DNA from 3 places in the Massilia sp. CFBP9026 genome. Region 2 is predicted to be linked to each of the others. Evidence: predicted binding sites of a transcription regulator. Region 2 holds the regulator's gene; each other region holds the start of a gene.
What was found. Region 2 encodes sigma-54, which starts transcription at its own class of promoters, with help from an activator protein. Its sites were predicted from a motif close to TGGCANGNAANCTGCTTT; they were not measured.
Positions count from the first base shown of each region.

Region 1: a site for sigma-54 is predicted at 3,769-3,786, ahead of SOM28_RS25550 (TorF family putative porin). Genes of this name have one in related genera too.
Region 3: a site for sigma-54 is predicted at 1,991-2,008, ahead of pepA (flocculation-associated PEP-CTERM protein PepA). Genes of this name have one in related genera too.

Region 1 covers NZ_JAXCWH010000016.1:16,372-23,936, forward strand. Annotated here, with positions in the region: gene SOM28_RS25530 (tetratricopeptide repeat protein) at 1-216, shown strand, start outside; gene SOM28_RS25535 (SirB2 family protein) at 238-618, opposite strand; gene SOM28_RS25540 (adenosylcobalamin-dependent ribonucleoside-diphosphate reductase) at 701-3,175, opposite strand; partial or broken gene SOM28_RS25545 (accessory factor UbiK family protein) at 3,367-3,597, opposite strand; gene SOM28_RS25550 (TorF family putative porin) at 3,852-4,586, shown strand; gene glnK (P-II family nitrogen regulator) at 4,606-4,944, shown strand; gene amt (ammonium transporter) at 4,959-6,359, shown strand; gene gshA (glutamate--cysteine ligase) at 6,617-7,565, shown strand, end outside.
Region 2 covers NZ_JAXCWH010000012.1:18,785-26,349, reverse strand. Annotated here, with positions in the region: gene SOM28_RS23455 (monovalent cation:proton antiporter family protein) at 1-729, opposite strand, end outside; gene SOM28_RS23450 (KpsF/GutQ family sugar-phosphate isomerase) at 862-1,884, shown strand; gene SOM28_RS23445 (KdsC family phosphatase) at 1,884-2,435, shown strand; gene lptC (LPS export ABC transporter periplasmic protein LptC) at 2,447-3,055, shown strand; gene lptA (lipopolysaccharide transport periplasmic protein LptA) at 3,097-3,645, shown strand; gene lptB (LPS export ABC transporter ATP-binding protein) at 3,657-4,409, shown strand; gene SOM28_RS23425 (RNA polymerase factor sigma-54) at 4,421-5,899, shown strand; gene hpf (ribosome hibernation-promoting factor, HPF/YfiA family) at 5,975-6,334, shown strand; gene SOM28_RS23415 (enoyl-CoA hydratase/isomerase family protein) at 6,460-7,545, shown strand.
Region 3 covers NZ_JAXCWH010000005.1:343,438-351,002, forward strand. Annotated here, with positions in the region: gene SOM28_RS14840 (XrtA/PEP-CTERM system exopolysaccharide export protein) at 1-77, shown strand, start outside; gene SOM28_RS14845 (GNAT family N-acetyltransferase) at 384-1,115, shown strand; gene SOM28_RS14850 (class I SAM-dependent methyltransferase) at 1,194-1,859, shown strand; gene pepA (flocculation-associated PEP-CTERM protein PepA) at 2,051-2,899, shown strand; gene SOM28_RS14860 (ThiF family adenylyltransferase) at 3,021-3,896, opposite strand; gene SOM28_RS14865 (GNAT family N-acetyltransferase) at 3,945-4,607, opposite strand; gene prsT (XrtA/PEP-CTERM system TPR-repeat protein PrsT) at 4,762-7,539, opposite strand.

The DNA.
Region 1 (7,565 bases), on a different contig from region 2:
GGACGCCTGGCCGAAGCCGCTCTGCAGCTGGAGAGGGCGGCGGCGATCGCCCCCAGGCCCTATGTCTACAAGACGCTGGGCGAAGTCCATGAAGCGCGCCATGACCGGCCGCGCGCGATCGCGGCCTACCAGGCGGCGCTGGCGGGCGTTCCACCGCTCGCGCGGCGCGAACGCAAGCAGGTGACGGCGCACCTGTCGCAGTTGAAGCGGCGTTGATGCCGGGCCGGGAGCGGTGTGTCAGGCCGCGATCAGCGGATTCTTGGTGACCGCCACCGCCAGGATGTAGGCGAAGCAGGCCAATGCGCCGACGAAGGCCAGGGCGCGCACCTGGCGCGTGCGGCCGCGCTTGAGCGCCACCGTGCCCAGGCCGATATAGGCGACCAGGGCCACCAGCTTGGCGGTCAGCCACGGCGATTGGCCCGGGTACTGGCTGCTCCATACCGCAAGGCCGATGGCGCTGCCCAGCAGCAGCGTGTCGATCACGTGCGGCGCGATCCTGACCCAGCGCTGCTCCAGGCGCCGCGAATCGGCCAGCATCCACAGGCCGCGGACGAGGAACAGGGCGCCGCTCAACACGGCGAAGGTCATGTGGATGTGCTTGAGGGCGTAGTAACTCATCGTTCAGGCGTGCAGGCGGTTGGTTGCGACCCCGGCAGTATGCCTGAGCCGGCCCCGCGGACGCCTCTTTTCAAAGGCCCGGTCAGCCGCACTCGCCGACGTAGTGGCACGACGCGCAGCGCGAGCAGCCATCGACCTTGCGCAGCGCCAGCGCGCCGCATTCCGGGCATTTGGCGCCGTTCAGCACGGGCAGGGGCTCGGCCGGCGTCTCGGCCTGCAAGCGCGGCCCTGGCATGGCGTCGGGCATGCGCTGTTCGAAGTTGCGCGCGAGCGCGTCTACCGGCACCTGGTTGCCCTGCTCGTCGAGGAAGCCGCGCCGGATCAGCATCCGCTGCAGCATGAAGGCGATCGCCGCGACTTCGGAGTCGTGGTACACCGGCACCTGAACGCCGTCGTCGCGCACGATGTGGCCGCAGCGCACCGCGCCTTTTTCCCACACCACCTCGCGCATGTCGGCCAGCGCCCGCGCGATCGGGCCGCCGGCGCGCGCCACCATCGACAGCAGCCGCATCGAGGCCGTGATCCACTGGTGGCCGCCGGTGCGCTGGTTGGCCGGCATGAAGAATTCGAAGGGACGCTCGACCGTGACCTGGCGGCCTTCCCATGTTCCTTCAGCGCGCAGGAAGCTCACCGTCAGGTAGGCGGTCTTGCGGCCTTCCTGGGTCGAGTACTCGATCTTCGACGTCACCGATTCCAGTTCGCCCAGCGGACGGTGTTCGAAGCGCTTGCGCAGCGGATCGTCGTCCGTCGCCAGAGGCGCGGCAGATGCGACGTCCTCCGCTGGCGCGACGGATAAGACACTCCCCAGCACCGCGTTCGGCCGATAGGTCGCCAGTCCCTTGAGGCCGGCGCGCCAGGCTTCCAGGTACAGGTCGCGGAAATCCTCGTAGGGATAATCCTCGGGCACGTTGACAGTCTTCGAAATCGCGGTGTCGATGAAGGGCTGGACCGCCTCCACCATGCGCAGGTGGTCCAGCGCGCGCATCTCGAGCGCGGTGACGAATGCTGGCGGCAAGGGGGCGTCGCCATGCAGCTGGCGGTACAGGCGCCAGGCGTGGTCGCATACCTCGTAGCTGCGCGTGCCGCCGTCGGCCGTGCGCTTCCTGCGCTGGTAGGTCCAGGAATAGGGCGGCTCGATGCCGTTCGAGGCATTGTCGGCGAAGGCCAGCGAGATGGTGCCGGTCGGCGCGATCGACAGCAGGTGCGAGTTGCGCAGGCCATGGGCGCGGATGCCGTCGCGCAGCGCTTGCGGCAGGCGTTCGACGAACTGTCCGCGCAGGTATTTGTCGGCGTCGAACAGCGGGAAGGCGCCTTTTTCGCGCGCCAGCTCGATCGAGGCAGCATAGGCCGCGTCGCGCAGCTCGGTCGCGATGCGCGCCGCCATGGCCCGGCCTTCGTCGGCGTCATAGCGCAGGCCCAGCATCGCCAGCGCGCTGCCCAGGCCCAGGAAGCCCAGCCCGATGCGGCGCTTGGCGCGCGCCTCTTCGGCCTGCTGCGGCAGCGGCCATCGGGTGGCGTCCAGCACCAGGTCGAGCATGCGCACCGCTACCGTGGCCACCGCGCGCAGGCGTTCGAAGTCCAGCCGTGCATCGGGGGTGAACGGCGCATCGACGAAGGCGGTGAGGTTGAGCGAGCCGAGATCGCAGCAGCCATACGGCGGCAGCGGCTGCTCGCCGCAGGGATTGGTGGCGCGCAGTTCTTCGGCATACCAGAGATTGTTCTCGGCATTCATGCGGTCGATGAACAGCACGCCCGGTTCGGCATGGTCGTAGGTCGAGACCATGATGCGTTCCCAAAGATCGCGCGCGCGCAGGCTGTGGTAGACCCACAGGCCGTCTTCCCTGCGGTGGCCGCCGGCGGCCTGGTCCTCGTCGCCCGGTTCGGCCGCGTGCACCAGCGCGAACGACTCATCCGCCTCGACGGCGCGCATGAAGCCATCGGTCACGCCGACCGAGATATTGAAATTGGTGAGACGGCCCGTGTCCTTGGCCGCGATGAAGCGTTCGATGTCGGGATGGTCAATGCGCAGCACGCCCATCTGGGCGCCGCGCCGGGCGCCGGCCGATTCGACCGTGCGGCAGGAGGCGTCGAATACTTCCATGTACGACACCGGGCCGGAAGCGCGCGAGGCGGTGCCGGCCACCTTGCTGCCCAGCGGGCGGATCGCGGAAAAATCGTAGCCGACCCCGCCGCCGCGGCGCATGGTCTCGGCGGCTTCGCTGAGCGCGGTATAGATGCCGGGCAGGCCGTCGCTGGTGCCGGAGATCGAGTCGCCGACCGGCTGGACGAAACAGTTGATGAGGGTGGCCGAGAGGCCGAGGCCGGCGGCGGATGCAATCCGGCCGGCGGGAACGAAGCCCTGTTGCTGGGCCCAGAGGAAGCGTCGCTCCCATTCGGCGCGCTGCGGCAGCGGCTCGAGGGCGGCCAGGGCGCGGGCGATGCGCTGCTGCACGTCCTCGATCGTGCGCTCGTCGCCGCGCGCGTATTTTTCGCGCAGCACGTCCAGCGACACTTCCTGCGCGGGCAGGGCGCCGGCCGGTGATTCTCGTGCATTCATGCCGGTTGCCCTGTCCATGAATGCACCCGTCATCAGGGTTTGTTGATCGGCGTGTCGCCCGATTTGTCGAGACTCGGCGGCAGCACGATGGTCGGATCTTCGGGCTGGGCCGGGAAGGGGGCGGTGGCAGACGGCGCCGCGCCCGCTGGCGGGGTGGCCGATGCCGACGAGGTGGGCGATGCGCCGGACCCCAGGCGGGCTTCGAGTTCGATCACGCGCAGCTCGAGCGCTTCCAGCTTGGCGCGGGTCTTGGCCAGCACCTGGGCCTGGATGTCGAATTCCTCGCGCGTGACCAGGTCGAGCTTGGCGAAGCCCGAGGTCATCGCCGCCTTGACGTTGCGCTCGATGTCCTTGGCCGGGCCACTTTCCAGTGCCTGGTTGATCTTGCCTTGCAAATCGCTGAAGAAGTTGCTGTTGTTCATGGTCCCTATCCCTTTCTGCCGGGGTTGTATGCACCAAGTAGGTGCAATACAGCCTGATTTGGTGCGTCGCGCTACACGGCGGACGCCGTTCGCGGTCGATTGTATTGAAGCAAGTCGTATCTGGGGCACGTTTACCAAAAAAACAAGGCCATTTTCATCGCTTTTATGAGCTGGCACACATCCTGCTAAATGAAGGGAGAGATAACGCACGAAAAAAGGATTCCAAACGCAGTAACTGTCCAAGGGGGTTTGTCATGAAGTGCAATGCAAAAATCAACGCAATCAGCCTGGCGATTCTGGCTTTCACCAGCATCCCGGCCATGGCACAGGAACAACCCGCCGAACACCAGGTGAGTTACAACGTGGCACTCACCAGCGACTACCGTTACCGCGGCCTGTCGCAAACCGATTCCGACCCCGCCCTGTCCGGCGGCGTCGACTACGTACACAGCCCAACCGGCTTTTACGTAGGTACCTGGCTCTCCACCATCAAGTGGACGAAGGATCTGGGTGGCGACGGCAATATTGAATGGGATGTGTATGCCGGCAAGCGTGGCCAGTTGACCGACGAGATCAGCTACGACGTTGGCGGCCTGTATTACTGGTATCCGGATAACAGCCTGGATCCGAATGCAAATACTTTTGAACTCTACGGCAAGCTCGGCTTCGGTCCTGCGTATATCAAGTATTCGCACTCGACGACCAATCTGTTCGGCACCGCCGACAGCAAGCGCAGCGGTTACCTGGACTTGGGCGCCGATATCGATGTCAGCAACGGCTTTCTGCTGAACCTGCAAGTCGGCCGCCAGCGCGTGAAGAACAATAGCCCGGCGTCCTACACGCACTACAAGATCGGCGTGACGAAGGACTTTGGGGTTGCCACCGTGGCCCTGGCCTGGCACAAGGCGAATACCGACGCCTACCTGAGTCCGGAAGGCAAGAACCTGGGCAAGTCAGCCGCCGTGCTGTCCGTGTCAAAAACTTTTTGATAGCAAAAGAGGCAATACCATGAAAATGATTACCGCCATCATCAAGCCCTTCAAGCTCGACGAAGTGCGTGAAGCGCTGTCGGAAATCAACGTGCAAGGCATGACGGTGACCGAAGTGAAGGGTTTCGGTCGCCAGAAGGGTCACACCGAGCTGTACCGTGGCGCCGAGTACGTTGTCGATTTCCTGCCCAAGATCAAGATCGAAGCCGCCGTCGACGATGCCATCGTCGACCAGGTGATCGATGCGATCCAGGGCGCCGCCCGCACCGGCAAGATCGGTGACGGCAAGATCTTCGTGGCCGACCTGACCCAGGTCATCCGTATCCGTACCGGCGAGACCGGCAACGACGCACTGTAAGAAGGAAAGTGTTCATGAAGCATATAACGACAAAAATCCTGACCGCCATGCTGGGCCTGGGCCTGGCCCTCCCGGCCATGGCGGCGCCGTCCATCAACAAAGGGGATACCGCCTGGATGTTCGTTGCCACCCTGCTGGTCATCATGATGGTGATCCCGGGCCTGGCGCTGTTCTACGGCGGTATGGTGCGTGCCAAGAACATGCTGTCGGTGCTGATGCAGGTCATGATGGTGTTTTCGCTGATCATCGTGCTGTGGTGCCTGTACGGCTACTCGCTGGCGTTCACCTCGGGTAACGCCTTCATCGGCGGCTTCGACCGCGCCTTCCTGCAAGGCATCTGGGACCCGGTCGCCGGCACCTTCTCGATGGGCGCCACCTTCACCAAAGAGGTGATGATCCCCGAGTTCATCTTCGTCGCCTTCCAGGGCACCTTCGCCGCCATCACCTGCGCGCTGATCGTCGGCTCGTTCGCCGAGCGCGCACGCTTCGCGGCGGTGCTGGCCTTCGTGGTGATCTGGTTCACCTTCGCCTACTTGCCGATGGCGCACATGGTCTGGTTCTGGGCCGGTCCTGACGCGATCACCGACGCCGCTTCGCTGGCCACCGTCAGCGCCGGCGCCGGCTACCTGTGGCAGCAGGGCGCGCTCGACTTCGCGGGCGGCACCGTGGTGCACATCAATTCCGCGGTTGCCGGCCTGGTCGGCGCTTACGTGATCGGCAAGCGTGTCGGCTACGGCAAGGAATCGATGGCCCCGCACTCGCTGCCGATGACCATGGTCGGCGCCTCGCTGCTGTGGGTCGGCTGGTTCGGCTTCAACGCCGGTTCGGCGCTCGAAGCGGGCGACATCGCGGCGCTGGCCTTCATCAACACCCTGCTGGCGACCGCCGCCGCCACCGTGGCGTGGGCGGCCGGCGAATGGCTCTTCAAGCGCAAGCCGTCGATGCTGGGCGCCGCCTCCGGCGCCATCTCGGGCCTGGTGGCAATCACCCCGGGCGCCGGTTTCGTCGGTCCGATGGGCGCCTTGGTCATGGGCCTGCTGGCTGGTATCATCTGCCTGTGGGGCGTGACCGGCCTGAAGCGCATGCTGCGCGCCGACGATTCGCTCGACGTGTTCGGCGTGCACGGCGTGGGCGGCATCCTGGGTGCGCTGCTGACCGGCGTGTTCGCGGCGCCGTCGCTGGGCGGCCAGGGCGTGTGGGACTACACCACCAATGCCATGGCCACCGGCTACTCGATCGGCAGCCAGGTACTGGTGCAGGCGCACGGCGTGGTCGTGACCATCGTCTGGTCGGGCATCGTCGCCTTCATCGCCTTCAAGCTGGTCGATATCGTGATCGGCCTGCGCGTGCCTGAAGACGAAGAGCGCGAAGGCCTGGACATCACCAGCCACGGCGAATCGGCGTACCGTTACTGATATAGCCCAGCAGCACTAGCACGTTAGCAGCAAGCACGTCGTCCCCGCGCAGGCGGGGACCCAAGTTGCCAGCATGGCGGCTACGTTATAACGTAGTGCCAGTGCAAATAACCTTGGGTCCCCGCCTGCGCGGGGATGACGTTTTGCGTTTCTGGCAACACCTCTTTAAAAAGGGCAGGTGCACCCCATATGACAGATCCAACTTAACAAATAACAAACGGCGCAAGAAGTCGCGCATAACAGGGAAAGCCACATACATGGTTCCGCACCTCGCCACCGCCCAGACCGGTCCTTTGCTCGACCTGGAAAAGAAAATCCTCGAAGCCACCCCCGCCATCGAGCGCTGGTTCCGGCTCGAGTGGCAGGAGCATACGCCGCCGTTCTATTGCTCGGTCGACCTGCGCAATGCGGGTTACAAGCTGGCGCCGGTCGACACCAACCTGTTCCCGGGCGGTTTCAATAACCTGCCAACCGAGATGCTGCCGCTGACGGTGCAGGCCGCCATGGCTGCGATCGACAAGTATTGCCCGGATGCGCGCAACCTGATCCTGGTGCCCGAGACGCATACGCGCAACCCGATGTACCTGCAGAACGTGGCGCGCCTGATGCAGATTTTCCGCCAGACCGGCCTGCACGTACGCCTGGGTTCGTTCTCGCCGGACGTCACCGAACCGACGCCGCTGGCCCTGCCTGACGGCAATATGCTGGTGGTCGAGCCGCTGGTGCGCTCGGCCAACGGGCGCCGCGTCGGCCTGGCCGATTTCGATCCCTGCACCATCCTGCTCAACAACGACCTGTCGGCCGGGATCCCGGCCATCCTCGAGAATGTGCACGAGCAGTCGCTGCTGCCGCCGCTGCATGCCGGCTGGGCGCTGCGCCGCAAGAGCAACCACCTGAAGGCCTTCGACGAGGTGGCCAAGAAGTTCGGCAAGCTGATCGACATCGATCCGTGGCTGGTCAATCCGCTGCACAGCAAGTGCGGCGAAGTCGACCTGCGCGAGAACGTCGGCACCGAGGAGCTGGCCGACAACGTCTCGGCGCTGTTCTCGAAGATCAAGAAGAAATACAAGGAATACGGCATGAAGGAGCGCAAGCCCTTCGTGATCCTGAAGCCCGACGCCGGCACCTACGGCATGGGCGTGATGACGATCAAGGATGCGAGCGAAGTGCGCGACCTGACCCCGGCCCAGCGCGCCCGCATGTCGG
Region 2 (7,565 bases):
GCCTGCCTGCTCGGTGATCCAGGCCGCGCCCAGCGTCACCAGCAACAGGTTGAGCATGAACAGCTCTTGCGAGCGGCGCTTGGCGACGATCGTGAACCAGCGTCCCATCAGCTTCTGGCCGAAGAACAGCAGCAGGGCCAGCACCAGCGCCGCCTTGACCGCTTCCACCCCGAGCGTGATCGCCAGGTCTTCCGGATCGCGCGCCAGCGCCGGAATCATGATCAAGAGCGGCACCACCGCCAGGTCCTGGAACAGCAAAATGCCGACGGTGCGCCGCCCATGCTCGCTTTCGAGTTCGAGCCGCTCGGTGAGCAGCTTGACGACGATGGCGGTCGAGGACATCGCCAGCGCGCCGCCCAGCGCGAAGGCGGCCTGCCAGCCGAGGGCAATGCCGGGCAGGAGCCAGGCTGCCAGCAGTCCGATCCCCATGGCGGCCGCGATCGTCGACACCACCTGGGCCAGGCCCAGCCCGAACACGATGCGCCGCATCGAGCGCAGCTGCCCGAGCGAGAACTCCAGGCCGATCGAGAACATCAGGAACACCACCCCGAACTCGCCCAGCGCATGGGTGGTGGGACTGTCTTCGGCCAGGGCCAGGGCATGGGGGCCGATCAGGACGCCGACGGCGAGGTAGCCGAGCATCGGCGGCAGTTGCAGGCTACGGAAGACGACCACGCCCAGGACGGCGCAGCCCAGAAGGAGGAGGGTGAGTTCGAGGCCGGAATGCATTGGTGCGAAGCTGGGATAAACAGCAAAAGTGTTGATCTTATGGCACTAGCCAGGTGTGGTGCGGCGGTCGCTTGTTATCGTTTGTTACGACTGGCAAGTTTTTTGCTTTCCCAATTCGTTTATACTGCCAAAATGAGTGTAACCGATGAAAAAATAATGCCGAAAAGTTTTGACGAAACCCTGGCCCGGCGCGTCCTGGACCTGGGCCGCGAAACGCTGTCGATCGAAGCGGACGCCATCCGCGCGCTGCAGGCGCGCCTGGGCGACGACGACAGTTTCGTGAGCGCCGCGCAGCTGATCATGGCCTGCGACGGCCGCGTGGTCGTGTCCGGGATGGGCAAGTCGGGCCACATCGGCCGCAAGATCGCCGCCACCCTGGCGTCCACCGGCACCCCGGCCTTCTTCATGCACCCGGGCGAAGCCGCGCACGGCGACCTGGGCATGGTCACCAAAAATGACGTCTTGATCGCGATTTCCAATTCGGGCGAATCGTCAGAGATCCTGGACATCCTGCCGGCCGTCAAGCGTCTTGGCGCACGCGTGATCGCCATGACCGGTAAACCAGCCTCGCGCCTGGCCAAGCTGGCCGACGTGCACCTGAACATCGCGGTGGACAAGGAAGCCTGCCCGCTCAACCTGGCGCCGACCACCAGCACCACCGTCACCCTCGCCATGGGCGATGCGCTGGCCGTGGCGCTGCTCGACGCGCGCGGCTTCCGTGAACAAGACTTCGCGCTGTCGCATCCGGGCGGCGCGCTGGGCCGGCGCCTCCTGACCCATGTGCGCGACGTGATGCGCAGCGGCGACGCGGTGCCGAGCGTGCGCCCCGAAACTTCGCTGGTCGAAGCGCTGCTCGAAGTCACCCGCAAGGGCCTCGGCATGACCGCCATCGTCGACGCCGAAGGCCGTCCGGTCGGCGTGTTCACCGACGGCGACTTGCGCCGCGTGATCGAGCGCATGCACGACTTCTCGGACATCCAGATCCGCGACGTGATGCACGCCAACCCGCGCCGCGTGCGCCCCGAGCAGCTGGCGGTCGACGCCGTCGCCGTGATGGAAGAATTCCGCATCAACCAGATGCTGGTGGTCGATGAAGACGACCGCCTGGTCGGCGCGCTGCACATCCACGACCTGACCCGCGCCAAGGTGATTTGATGAGTGAATTCATTCCCGCCATTACCCCGCTGGCCCATATGGAACGCGCGGCCCGCATCAAGGTCATGATCTTCGACGTCGACGGCGTGCTGACCGACGGCAGCCTGACCTATGGTCCCGACGGCGAAGTCACCAAGACCTTCAACGTGCTCGACGGCCTGGGCATCCAGCTGTTGAACAAGACCGGCGTGCAGACCGCGATCATCAGCGCGCGCCTGTCGCCGATCGTCGTCAAGCGCGCGGCCGATCTGGGCATCTCGCACGTCCACCAGGGCATCCACGACAAGCGCATCGGCTTCGCCAAGCTGCTCGAGGCCACCGGCTTCACCGCCGAGCAGTGCGGCTACATCGGCGACGACGTGATCGACCTGCCGCTGTTCGCGCGCGTCGGCTTCGCCGTCGCGGTGCCGTCCGGCCATCCAGAGGTGCAGCACCGCGCGCACTACGTCACCAAGAATGGCGGCGGCCGCGGCGCGGTGCGCGAGGTGTGCGATCTCGTGATGCGCGCCCAGGGCACCTATGACCAGGCGCTCGCGCCGTACTTCGCCTGAGGTCACGCACCATGGCCACCATCGTCCAAAACAAGCGTACCGCGCATCGCTGGAATCTCCTGGCGATGATCGTGATCGGCGTCTTCTTCGCCTTCGGCAGCTTCTGGCTGCTGCAACTGATGCAGGCCTCCGACATCGACGCCCAGCTGGGCGGGCCGCCGGACGAACCGGACTACATCGTCGAGAATTTCTCGTTCGTGCGCATGACCGAGAATGGCCAGCCGAGCTATGTATTGTCGGGCAAGCACCTGGCCCACATCCCGCGCGGCGACGTCTCGCATGTCGACCAGCCGCTGCTGCGCGGCGTCGAGCCGGGCCGCCCGCCAATGACGGTGGTCGCCAGGAACGCCCAGGTGTTCCACGAAGAGCACCGGGTCGAACTGATGGGCGACGTCGACCTGCAGCGCCCGAAGACCGCGCAGAGCGAGTCCTTGCACTTGCGTAGCCAGGCGCTGACCGTGCTACCCGACGAAGAGATCGTCAAGACCGACCTCCCGGTTGACCTGCAGCTTGGGGCATCGAGCGTGAAAGGCACCGGCATGGTCGCCAACAACGCCACCCAGCAAGTGCACATGTCCAGCCGAGGCCAGATAATCTATCCGCCACGCCCGCGCCAGTAAGCCCTGCACCGTGTGATAACCCAGGACCAGCATTCCCTATCATGAAAAAATTATTTGCCGCCGTACTCCTTTCCCTGCTGTCGCTGACGGCAGCCGCCGAACGTGCCGACTCGCTCAAGCCCGCGCAGGTCGAATACGATTCCGCCGATCTCGACGGGGTCAACGGCGTGCGTACCCTTACTGGTAACGTGATCCTTACCCGCGGTACGCTGTTGCTCAAGGCCGACCGCGCCGTGGTCAGGGAAACGCCCGAAGGCTATATGACGGTAACGCTCACCGCCAACAACGGCAAGCTCACCACGTTCCGCCAGAAGCGCGACGGCGGTCCCAACCTGTGGGTCGAGGGCCAGGCCGAGCGCATCGAGTACGACGAGCGCGCCGAGCTGGTGCGCCTGTACTCGAATGCCCTGATCAAGGAACTGGAAAACGATCAACTGAGCAACCAGGTCACCGGCCCTTTCATCTCGTATGACAGCCGCAAGGAAGTGGCCACCGTGCGCAACGACGTCAGCGGCCAGAGCAAGGTTGGCGGCGGTCGCGGCACCCTGATCCTCTCGCCCAAGCGCACCCCAGCCGGAGGAGCGCAATGACGGCAATCCCGATGGAGCTGGGCGATTGCAGCACCCTGGTCGTCAAGGGCCTGCAGAAAAGCTATGGCAAGCGCCTGGTGGTGCGCGACGTGTCGCTGCAGGTCGAATGCGGTGAAGTGGTCGGCTTGCTGGGCCCGAACGGCGCCGGCAAGACGACCTCGTTCTACATGATCGTCGGCCTGGTGCCGTCGGACGCCGGCTCGATCGACATCAACGGCACCGACATCACCAGCCTGCCGATCCACCGCCGCGCCGTATTGGGCCTGTCCTACCTGCCGCAGGAGGCCTCGGTATTCCGCAAGCTGACGGTCGAAGAGAACATCCGCGCCGTGCTCGAGCTGCAGAAGGACAACGGCAAGCCGCTGTCGAAAGACCAGATCAACGAGCGCCTCGACACCCTGCTGGCCGACCTGCAGATCGAGAAGCTGCGCGAGAATCCGGCGCTGTCGCTGTCGGGAGGCGAACGCCGCCGCGTGGAGATCGCGCGCGCGCTGGCGACCAATCCGCGCTTCGTGCTGCTCGACGAACCGTTCGCCGGCGTCGACCCGATCGCCGTGATCGAGATCCAGCGCATCGTGCGCTTCCTGAAGGAGCGCCAGATCGGTGTCCTGATCACCGACCACAACGTGCGCGAGACGCTTGGCATCTGCGACCGCGCCTACATCATCAACCAGGGCGCGGTGCTTGCCTCCGGCCGCCCTGACGACATCATCGCGGACGAGTCGGTGCGCCGCGTGTACTTGGGTGAACACTTCCGCATGTGAGCGACGCCTAGATGAAACAGTCCCTGCAACTCCGCACTTCGCAGCACCTCGCGCTTACGCCGCAACTGCAGCAGTCGATCCGGTTGCTGCAACTGTCGACGCTCGAGCTGCACCAGGAGATCGAGCAGATACTGGGCGATAACCCCTTGCTCGAGCGGCTCGACGATCCGCTCGACCGGTCGGTGCGTTTGCTGGCCGATGGCGCGATCAACAATGCACCCGCCAGCGGCGAAGCGCCGCCGGCGCCCGGCCAGCAGGCCGAGGGCGAGGGTGCGCCGGCGCAGGATGGCGAAGGTTTCGAGGGCGGCGCCGACAACGATCGCGTTGATGCCGACTGGAGCGAGGGCGGTGCGCCGTCTTCCGGCAGCGGCGGCGAGGACGAGGACGGCCGCCCGCAACTGGAAGCCTGCGCCATCACCCTGCGCGAACACCTGATGGAACAGGTGCGCGAAGCCACCCTGTCGGCGCGCGACCGTGCGCTGGCCGAGCTGGTGATCGATGCGCTGGACGACAACGGCTACATCGAGGAACCGCTCGACGAGATCCACGCGCGGTTGCCCGAAGAGCTCGATATCGAGATCGACGAGCTGCGCTGCGCGCTGGCGCTGGTGCAGAGCATGGACCCGGTGGGCGTCGGCGCGCGCAGCGCGGCCGAGTGCCTGGCGCTGCAGATCCGGCGCATGCCGGGTGTGCCGATGGTCACGCGCCGCATGGCCCTCAAGATCGTCGAGGGTTACCTGAGCTGGTTCGCCCAGCGCGAATACAGCAAGCTGAAAAAAGCGCTCGACTGCGACGACGAAGACTTGCGCGAGGTGCAGGCCGTGGTGCGCCAATGCAATCCGCACCCGGGCGCGGCGTTCGCTTCGAACGTGTCGGACTATGTGGTGCCGGACGTGATCGTGCGCCGTTCCAAGAGCGGCTGGGCGGTCACCCTGAACCCCGACGTGATGCCGCGCCTGCGCGTCAACAGCCTGTACGCCAGCCTGCTCAAGCAGGGCAAGAGCGAGGCGCAGATGGGCGCGCAGATGCAGGAAGCGAAGTGGCTCATCAAGAATATGCGCCAGCGTTTCGACACCATCCTGCGTGTGGCGGAGGCCATCGTCGAGCGCCAGCGCAATTTTTTCTCCCATGGCGCGGTTGCCATGCGGCCCCTTGTTTTACGTGAGATAGCTGATACACTAGGCCTACACGAGAGCACAATTTCTCGTGTCACAACCCAGAAATACATGCTGACCCCGCACGGCATGTTTGAGTTGAAGTATTTCTTCGGCAGCCACGTTGCCACCGAGGCGGGAGGCGAAGCATCCTCGACGGCAATCCGTGCGCTCATCGCACAATTGACAGGAGCAGAAGACCCTAGGAACCCTTTATCCGATAGCAAGATCGCGGAGATGCTCGGGGAACAAGGCATGGTCATCGCGCGCCGCACGGTTGCAAAATACCGTGAAGCCCTCAAGATACCCCCTGTAAGCCTCCGCAAGTCCTTGTAACTGCGCCGTCCACACCCGTCGTGCCTTGTCGCGTTGGTGCGGTCCACACGGTGCAACATTTTCAAAGGAGTGTGTATGAACCTCACAATCAGTGGCCATCATCTCGAAGTAACCCCCGCCATCCGTGAATACGTTCAGAATAAGCTCGAGCGCATCATTCGCCATTTCGACCAGGTGATCGACACCCACGTCTTCCTGGCCGTCGACAACCTCACTGAAAAAGAAAAAAGGCAGAAAGCAGAGATCAACGTCCAGGTGTCGGGAAAGACCCTGCACGTGGCAAGCGTTGCACAAGACCTGTACGCCGCGATCGATACGCTGATGGATAAGCTGGACCGACAGATCCTCAAACACAAGCAGCAACTGAAAGACCATAGCCGTACTTCGATCAAACGCATGCCGGAAATCGACGGCGAAGACGCTGCTGTCGCCTGATCAGGCGCAGGGCTCACACTAGCTAAGGGCGTCTGAGGGGACGCCCTTTTTGCATCCAGCCTCCCCGGTACTACGCGCATCTATGTGTTCGGTAAAATGCATGTCTTTCCATTACGGATCACGCCATGACCGACCACGTCCTGACCCGCATCGCCAACCGCACCGGCATCATCACCCTGGACCGCCCAAAGGCGCTCAATTCGCTGTCGCTCGAGATGGTGCGCGCGCTGACCGACGTGCTGCGCGCCTGGGAGCATGACGGGCAGGTCGAGGCGGTCGTACTGACCAGCAGCAGCGAGAAGGCCTTGTGCGCGGGCGGCGACATCCGCTTCTTCCATGAGGTCGGCCATGCGTCGCCGATGGGCGGCAGCGCGCTGCTCGAGGATTTCTTCACCGAAGAATACGCGCTGAACCACCTGATCCATTTCTATCCGAAGCCCTATATCGCCATCATGGATGGCGTCGTGATGGGCGGCGGCATGGGCATCGCCCAGGGCGGCCCGGATTGCGGGCTGCGCATCGTGACCGAGCGTACCAGGATGGCCATGCCCGAGGTGAACATCGGCCTGTTCCCCGACGTCGGCGGCAGCCACTTCCTGTCGCATGCGCCGAGACAGCTGGGCAACTACCTGGGCCTGACCGGACTGACGATCGGCGCCGCCGACGCGCTGTATATCGGCCTGGCCGACGTGTTCGTGCCAAGCGCCGAGTTGCCTGACCTGAAGGCATTGATCGCGTCGACGCAAGGCGCCGGGCTGCCGGCGGCGATCCGCGCCTTCGCGGCGCCGTTTGCTGCAATGGCGGGGGCAAGCGAATTGCAGGTCCGGCGCAAGAGCATCGATGCGCATTTCGGCGCGGCGTCGGTCGCCGCGATCATGGGATCGCTCGAAGGCGACGCAACACCGTTCGCACACAAGGCGCTGGCCGCCATGCGCCAGCGTTCGCCCCTGTTGATGTGCGTGACCCACGAACTGCTGGCGCGCGGCGCCGCGCTCGACGTGGCCGACTGCCTGCGCATGGAACGCTCGCTGGTGCGCCACAATTTCGAGCATGGCGAAGTGCTGGAAGGCATACGCGCACTGGTAATCGACAAGGACAATGCGCCGCAATGGAATCCGCCATCGCTCGACCAGGTCACGCCCGGGATGGTGGCGCGCTTCTTCGAACCGGTGTGGCCGGAGCACGCGCATCCGCTCAGGCATCTTGCATAAACGTTTCCATGCATATCCAT
Region 3 (7,565 bases), on a different contig from region 2:
TCAAGGATGGCGACATCTCGGCCAATGTCATGATGCGGCCGGGCGATATCCTGGTCATTCCTGAGAGCTTCTTCTAAGCCGTTCATTCTGCCCGACCGGCCCTCGCGCCGGTCGTCCCCCGGCGTTCGCCACGGCGGCACCTTGCCGCACCCGTCCTTTCTGCTACCGGTCGCCAGTGCGGCCGTCTGCTTTCTCCACGACATTTTGTCCGCGCGCGCCGCAGTGCCTGTTGAAGCTGCTATCGTTCAACGTACGGGCGACATTCAAAATGTCAAAAAAATAAATACTTCTAGTTAATACAGTTGATATTTTGTAATTCATAATGCTATGATGATCAGGAATGCCGCCGGCACACGATGTGCCGGGCTGCCTGGAGAATGACCATGATCGAGACATTAGCGCCGGCCTCCTTCTGCGCCGGTCCGGGCGGCGATGAAATCGCCGCCTCCGACGGACCCAGCATCATCGACGTCGCCATCAACGAGCGCGTATTCGGTATCCGCGCGGCCGACATCGATTCCCAGCGCAATTCCGCCAGTATGCTCATCAGTAAGATGTATTCCTGGCGCGGCTATAGCGGCAACCACCAGGTCCATAGCGACCCCAACCGGATCACGCTGACCGCGTCCGACCACGGCCAGGTGTTCGGCACGCTGAGCCTGGGCCTGGATTCCGAGATCGGCTTGCTGGCCGACCAGGTGTTCAAGGATTGCATCGACGTGCGCCGCGGCGCCGGACGGGTGTGCGAGATCACCAAGCTGGCGGTCGACCCGGCGGTCAAGTCCAAGGCGGTGCTGGCCTCGCTGTTCCACGTGGCCCTGATCTATGCGCGCGACCTGAACGGTTGCCGCGACATCTTCATCGAAGTCAATCCGCGCCATCGCCGTTTCTATGAAGCCATGCTCGGTTTCCAGACCGTGTGCGAGTCGCGCGACAATCCTCGGGTGCAGGCGCCGGCGGTCCTGTTGCGCGCCGACACCGCCTTCGGCACCGAACAGGTGGAGAAATGGGGAGGCATGCAGGACAAGGCGGTGGGCGAGCGCTCGCTGTTCCCATGGTTCTTCTCGCCGCGCGAAGAGGCGGGCATCGTCAACCGCCTGCGCCAGCTGGGCTGAGCCGCATCGATCCGCGCTTGCCTGCGGTTCATTAACAACCTATATTTTCCGCTTCACTCCAATCAACAAGGACGCTCCATGACGACCGGCAAGACCAGGGATGAAATCGCCGAAGCCTATTCATCCGAACCGTGGTGGTACGACCTGCGCGGCTTTTTCATTCTCACCTTCGCCTACAACAGCACCATCGGCACCCAGATGCGCTTTTTCGGGCCCAATTTCGGGCCCGACCACCTCGAGGTAGCCTGCGGCACCGGCACCTTGCTGGAGATGGTCCTGAACTGGCGCCGCCGCCGCAAGCTGCCGCCGGTGAAGGTGACCGGCATCGACTATGCACCGTCGATGCTGGCCGGCGCCCGCCACCGTTTCCGCAACAATCCGCAGGTCGAGGTGCAGCATGCCGACGCGGCCCAGCTGCCGTTCGACGACAACCGCTTCGACACCGCCAATATCGCCAACTCGATCCACTGCTTCCCGACCGTCGACGGCGCCTTGCGCGACATCTTGCGCGTGCTCAAGCCGGGCGGCACCCTGGCCGCCAACGTGCTGCTGTATCCGTCCGGCTTCGCGCCGCTGCGCTGGGCGGCGCAGAAGATCAACGACTGGGGCATCCGCAAGGGCATCCTGTACAGCCCCTTCCATATCGAAGAGCTGCGCGCCAAGATGTTGGCGGCCGGCTGGGAAATCGCCAGTGAATTTACGTCTGGAAATACCTGGAATGTGGTGGTACGGAAACCCTTGTAGTAATGTATTACGAAGGCTTGTAGGAATGTGCCGACAAGGTTACGGATGAGCTGTCGGAATTCTTTACAGTGTTAAAATTTCTATAACGAAATATGGCTTTAAGTCTATGATTTTAAAGGAAGTGGGTTAGCTGGCATGCTAGTTGCTTATAGAAGGATGCTAGTACGAACCCTACAACCAGGAGATCCAAGATGAAAGCGCTGTCGAAGACTATTATTGCTTGTGCCGTTGCTGCCGCGTCGATGGTGAGCACCACCGCATTTGCAGATGAATTCAATCCGTTCGAAGTGCGCCCGGGCGGTGCTTACGCGAATTTCACTGCCGACAAGATCATTGGCAATTACGTCGAGATCGCCACCTTCAATGTGGACCCGACCACTCGCACCGGCACTTTCAATGTGTCGCTGCTGTGGAACGCTTCGGGCTTCGCCACCGATGGCGGTGAAACCGCAATCGATAACCGTCTGACCGGCCTTGGCAGCACCGGCGGATATGGTATTTACGCTACCTACAAGGCGTCCGGCACCGTTGGCGTCGATGCACAGGGCCGTAACACCTTCATGTTCACCGGCGGCGGCGACCTGGAAATGTTCCTGGACCGTGGCGCAGTCACTACCGTGGCTGGCCGTCCTACGAGTGGTACGGGTGATTTCTCGTTCAACGGCGCTGGTGACGACCTGCTGATCGGTTTCGGTAGCGCGCTGTCGGGAGAAGGTACGCTTGACCCAAGCCTGAGCACTTGCACCAACGGCAATGGCGGCCGCGGTATCAATTGCGGTAGTTTCGGTTCGGAAACCACTTTCAGCCTGACTGACGACGGCAAGGCATTCTTCGTCGATCCTAGCCCGTTCTACAGCCTGTCGTTCCAATCCGGCCAGCTGAACAATTTCCAGGTGAGTGGTACCCAAACGATCAACGGTTCCCTGGACGTCGTGTTCAGCGAACCGGGCGAAGTGCCTGAGCCGGCATCGGTCGCCCTGCTGGGCCTGGGTATGCTGGGCCTGTACGGCGCTCGTCGCCGCAACAAGAAAGCCGCCTGATCAGCCAAGGGCCTGCCTGGCAGGCCCGATGTTGAAAAAGGTAAAAAGCCACTGTCGGAATGATCCGGCAGTGGCTTTTTGTCGCCCAGGACCATGCCGGCGCTGGTAGCCGGCCTGGATGTCAGCGCCCGGCCGCCATGCGCGCGAACTGGCGCCGCCCGACCGCCAGCATCAGTTGCTGGATCGGATGGCGGTTGCCGCCGGGCCGCCAGGTGCGCTTGAGCTTGTTGCGGTAGGCATCGAACTGCATGCCCCAGGGCGCGGCCAGCACCTCGCCGCGGCCGAGCAGGATCTTGAGCGCCTCGGTGGCGCAGATGCCGGCGCATAGCTGGCAGGCCATGAAGGTCGACGGGCCTCGCTGCTCGGCCAGGTTGACCGCCTCGGGAACCACTAGGTAGGGCCGGTGCAGGCCGGCTGGCGCCAGGCCGACGACGAAGCGGATCGCCTTTTCCTGGTCCGGCAAGTCTCCCCAGCCGAAATACTCTTCGAACGTCATCTTGCCCGGCATGAAGTTGAGCAGGGCCGCGCCCATGCCCAGCGGCGCCCCGGTGGTGGCCGGGATGCCGAGCCGGGCGCAGGCGGCGAAGGTCTGCTGTCGTGCGTCGAAGGCGAAGAAGTCGAGTGCATCGACGTACAGGTCGACCCCGGCCAGGAAGGCGCCGAGGTTCTCGCGGTGCACGCCGTCGGGGAAGATCGTGACTTCGATCTCGGGATTGATGTCGCGCGCCATGCGCGCCAGCACCTCGGCCTTGGGTTGGCCGACGGTCGACATCATGGCGCCGACCTGGCGGTTGAAATTGACGATGTCGAAGCTGTCGAAATCGGCGATGTGGAAGCGCGTCACGCCCAGCCGGGCCAGGGTCAGCAGGTGCACGCCACCGACCCCGCCGCCGCCGGCGATGGCGACGCGCTTGCCGCGCAGCGTTTGTTGTTCATCTGGCGTCACCCAGCCGATATTGCGCGAAAACGCCTGTTCGTAGTTGAACGGTTTACTCATGAGGGTTCTGAAGTGAGGATATGGCCGTCGCGAAGGGTATCGCGGCCGTCATGCGGGATGCGACTCATCCATGCGCAGCAGGCGATTGATGATGCCACGCTCTTCGCGTGGAGAAAAGAAATAAGGATAGAACGAACGTTCCTCGGTCTCGCCCTCCGCGGCATAGGTGCCGCCGAAGCGCGCGATCTGCCCGGTGACGAATTGCAGGTTCACTCGTAGCAGGTAGGCGGGTGCGTCGACCCGCGTATTGGTCTTGAGCTCGCCTTCCTTGCGAAAACCCAGCATGCGCTCGTAGAAGCGGCGGTGGCGAGGGTTGACCTCGATCACGATGTCGGTGCAGCCATGCATGTCGCGCGCGTAGATCACGGCCAGGTGGAACACATTGGCCAGCGCGGTCTTGGAGCGCACCGAAGGATCGAAGGCGAACTTCGTGAACTCGCACAGCTTCGCGCCGCGCCCGCGGTGGGCGTCGAGTTCGTCCTTGAAGATTTCGTCGGCCATCAGGCCGACCTCGGAGTCGATGCCGATGCTGAGCGTGCCGACCACGTCGCCCTTGTCGGTGGCGGTCAGGGTGATGCGGTTGGGGTCGCTGCTGGGCTGGTGATCTCCGGAGTAGCCGCGCCAGGCATACATCCTGTTGATCAGCATGCTGGCCGAGTTACGACCGTCCGAAGTATCGGTAAGCCGGATTCCGTACGAATCGTCGTCCACGATAAACGTCCTCATTTAGGAGAACGTTATCTTATCGCGACATTAATAAATCCAGCGTTCGATAGGATGAGGTCGCAAGCCTCTCCGATCGGGGCAGAAAGTGGAACGAACGGTTCGCCGCGGGCCGACTGCGGCCTGCGGCGAATGCCCTGTTTTACAAGGACTTGAGCAGGGCGCGCGCCTCGTCGGCCTGGTCGAACTTGGCGTTCGACGCCAGCAGCTTGTCCAACTCGCGCCGCGCGCCGGCCTTGTCGCCGCTCTTGTTCAGCGCCTGCGCCAGGTGGAAGCGGATCTCGAGCGAGTTCGGCGCCTGGCCGCTGGCTTTTTGCAGCAGCGGCAGGCCGCGTGCGGTATCGCCCTGTTGTACCAGCACCCAGCCCAAGGTGTCCATCACGCCAGGGCTGTCGCCCGCCAGCTTGTAGGCCTGCTCGGCAGTCGCCAGCGCGCGTGGATCCTTTACTTGCTGATAAGCCCAGGCCAGGTTGTTCAGTACCAGCGGGTTTGCGGGCGCGTGCTTTTGCGCCCTTTCGAGATGGGCAATCGCGGCCTTGTAGTCCTTGGCTGCCAGATCGAGGCCGGCGACCAGGAGCAAGACTCGTGCATCGTCCGGATGCGTCGCCAGCCAGGCCTGGCCGCGCGCCAGCGCTTCCTTGTCCTTGCCTCCGGCTTGGAGCGCCTGCATGACCTTGGTCATGATCTCCGAAGAACTTGCCAGGGCTAGGCCTTTCTCATAGGACTGCTGGGCCTGGGAAAATTTTTGCTGCGCCATCAGCACATCGCCTTCGAGGGCGTAACCGACCACTGCCTTGGGCGCGGCCTTCTGCAGCGCGCGCGCCGCCGCCAGCGCCTCGTCCGGACGCTTGCCGCGCATTGCCATCTCGGCCTGCATCAGGCGCGCCGGCACGAAGTCGGGCTGGAGGTCGACCGCGCGCTTGAGGTGGTTGGCGGCTGCCGATTCGTTCTTCAGCGCCAATTGCACTTGCGCCAGGCGCAGCTGGGCGCCCGGCGCCTTCGGCAGCACGTTGACCAGCTTGCTGTAGGTGTCGAGCGCGCCGTTCAGGTCCTTGTTCGCGGCCTGCGACTGGCCCAGCAGTTCGAGCACGCCGGCATCGGTCGGATGCGCGGTCTGGAGCTTGCGCGCCAGCGCCAGGGCCTTGGGCGCCTGCTCGGTGGCCAGGTAGTGTGCGCCGAGCTTGAGGGAAGGCGCGGTGGCGCCCGGGTTGGCGGCGCTGGCTTTCTCGAACCAGCTCGTGGCTTCAGCCGTGTTCTTCTGCAGCATGGCCAGCTCGCCCAGCGCCGTCATGGCGTCCACGCTGTCCTTGTTCTTGTCCAGGAAGGCGGTCAAGCGCGCCTTGGCGGCGTCCGGCTTCTTCTCCTGAACGTCCAGGCGCGCCAGGTTGGTCACTGCCGGCAGGAAGCTCGGCTGCAGCGACAAGGCCTTCTCGAAGGCGGTGCGCGCTTCCGCGGTCTTGCCCTGGACCATATAGACAGCGCCCTTGAGTTGCTGCACTTGCGCGCTGTCAGGCTGCTGCTTCTCGAGCGCATTGACGGCGGCGAGCGCCTTGTCGTAGCGCTTCATGCCCATCTCGGTTTGCACCAAAGCCATGGTAGCCTGGAACGATTTCGGGTCGAGCGTGGCGGCCATTTCCAGATCGCTCAGCGCGCGCGCCTGGTCGCCCTGGGCCAGGCGCGACAGGCCCAGCGAGGTGCGCACGGCGGCCGCCTGCGGCGCCAGGGTGGCGGCCTGCTGCAGGTAGTCGCTGGCCTTGTCGAAGTCGCGTACCTGCATATACGATTCGCCGGCCAGGGCCAGCAGCTGCGCATCCTGCGGCGCCGCCTTCAGGGCCGGCGCCAGGGTAGCGGCGGCGTCGGCCGGCTGGGAATTCTTGAGCTGGGCCTGGGCCAGCAGCTTGCGCGCATAGACGTTGTTCGGATTGGCTTCCAGGTATTTGCGCAGGTGCTGCTCAGCCTGCTGGATGCCGCCCAGCTGCAGCTCGGACGCGCCGGCCAGCAGGATGCTCGGATAATGGTCGGGCGCGACCTTGAGGACCTTCGCCAGCGCATCCCTCGCCGCCGAGTGCTTGCCTTGCGAGAATTCATACAGGGCGCGGGTGTACACCACCAGCAGGCTGCCCGGCGAATTCTTTTCCGCCGCCTCGACTTCCTTCTTCGCCGCGTCGAACTTGCCGCGCGCGATCTCGATATAGGCTTTCTCGATGTGAGCGCTGCGGTGATCCGGCTTGAGCGCCAGCGCCTTGTCGTAGGCGCCCAGGGCTTCGTCCTGCTTGTTCATCGAACGCAGCATCGCGCCCTGCATGATGAAGACTTCGGGATTCTTCGGATCCTTGGCCACCGCCTGGTCGACGTAGAGGAGGGCGGCATCGCGCTCACCGCGAACGGCGGACAGGCGTGCCAGGCCCATCAGGGCGTCGCCGGAATTGGCGTTCGCGGCCAGGGCCGCCTCGTAGGCCTGCTTGGCCTCGTCGGGCTTGCCGCTGCCCAGAAGCGCATCGCCGCGCAGCGACAGCAGCGCGGCCGACTTACCGGCCTTCTCCGGCGTGATCAGCGCCAGCACCTCCTTGAACTTGCCCTGCTGGGCCAGGGTCCGGCCCAGCAGCGGCAGCACCCGCTCGTCGGCGATGCCGAGCGAACGCGCACGGCCCAGTTCCTTCTCGGCCGACACATTGTCGCCGGTGGACTGCTGCAGGGTGCCCAGCGCCAGGCGCGCCTCGCCGTCTTCCGGGCTGTTCGCCACGGCGTTCTTGAGCTGGATCAGGGCAGCCTTGATGTCGCCTTTTTGCTGGTACTCGGACGCCTCCGCGAGCAGGGTTTCGGTCGATTGGGTCCGGTTGCAGCCGGCCAGGCCGACGGTCAGGAGGGCGCCGGTCAGGATGGCGGCGGTGAGTTTGAGCTTGGTGGGATGGCGCGGCATGTGGAATTCCTCAGGCAGTGGAGACG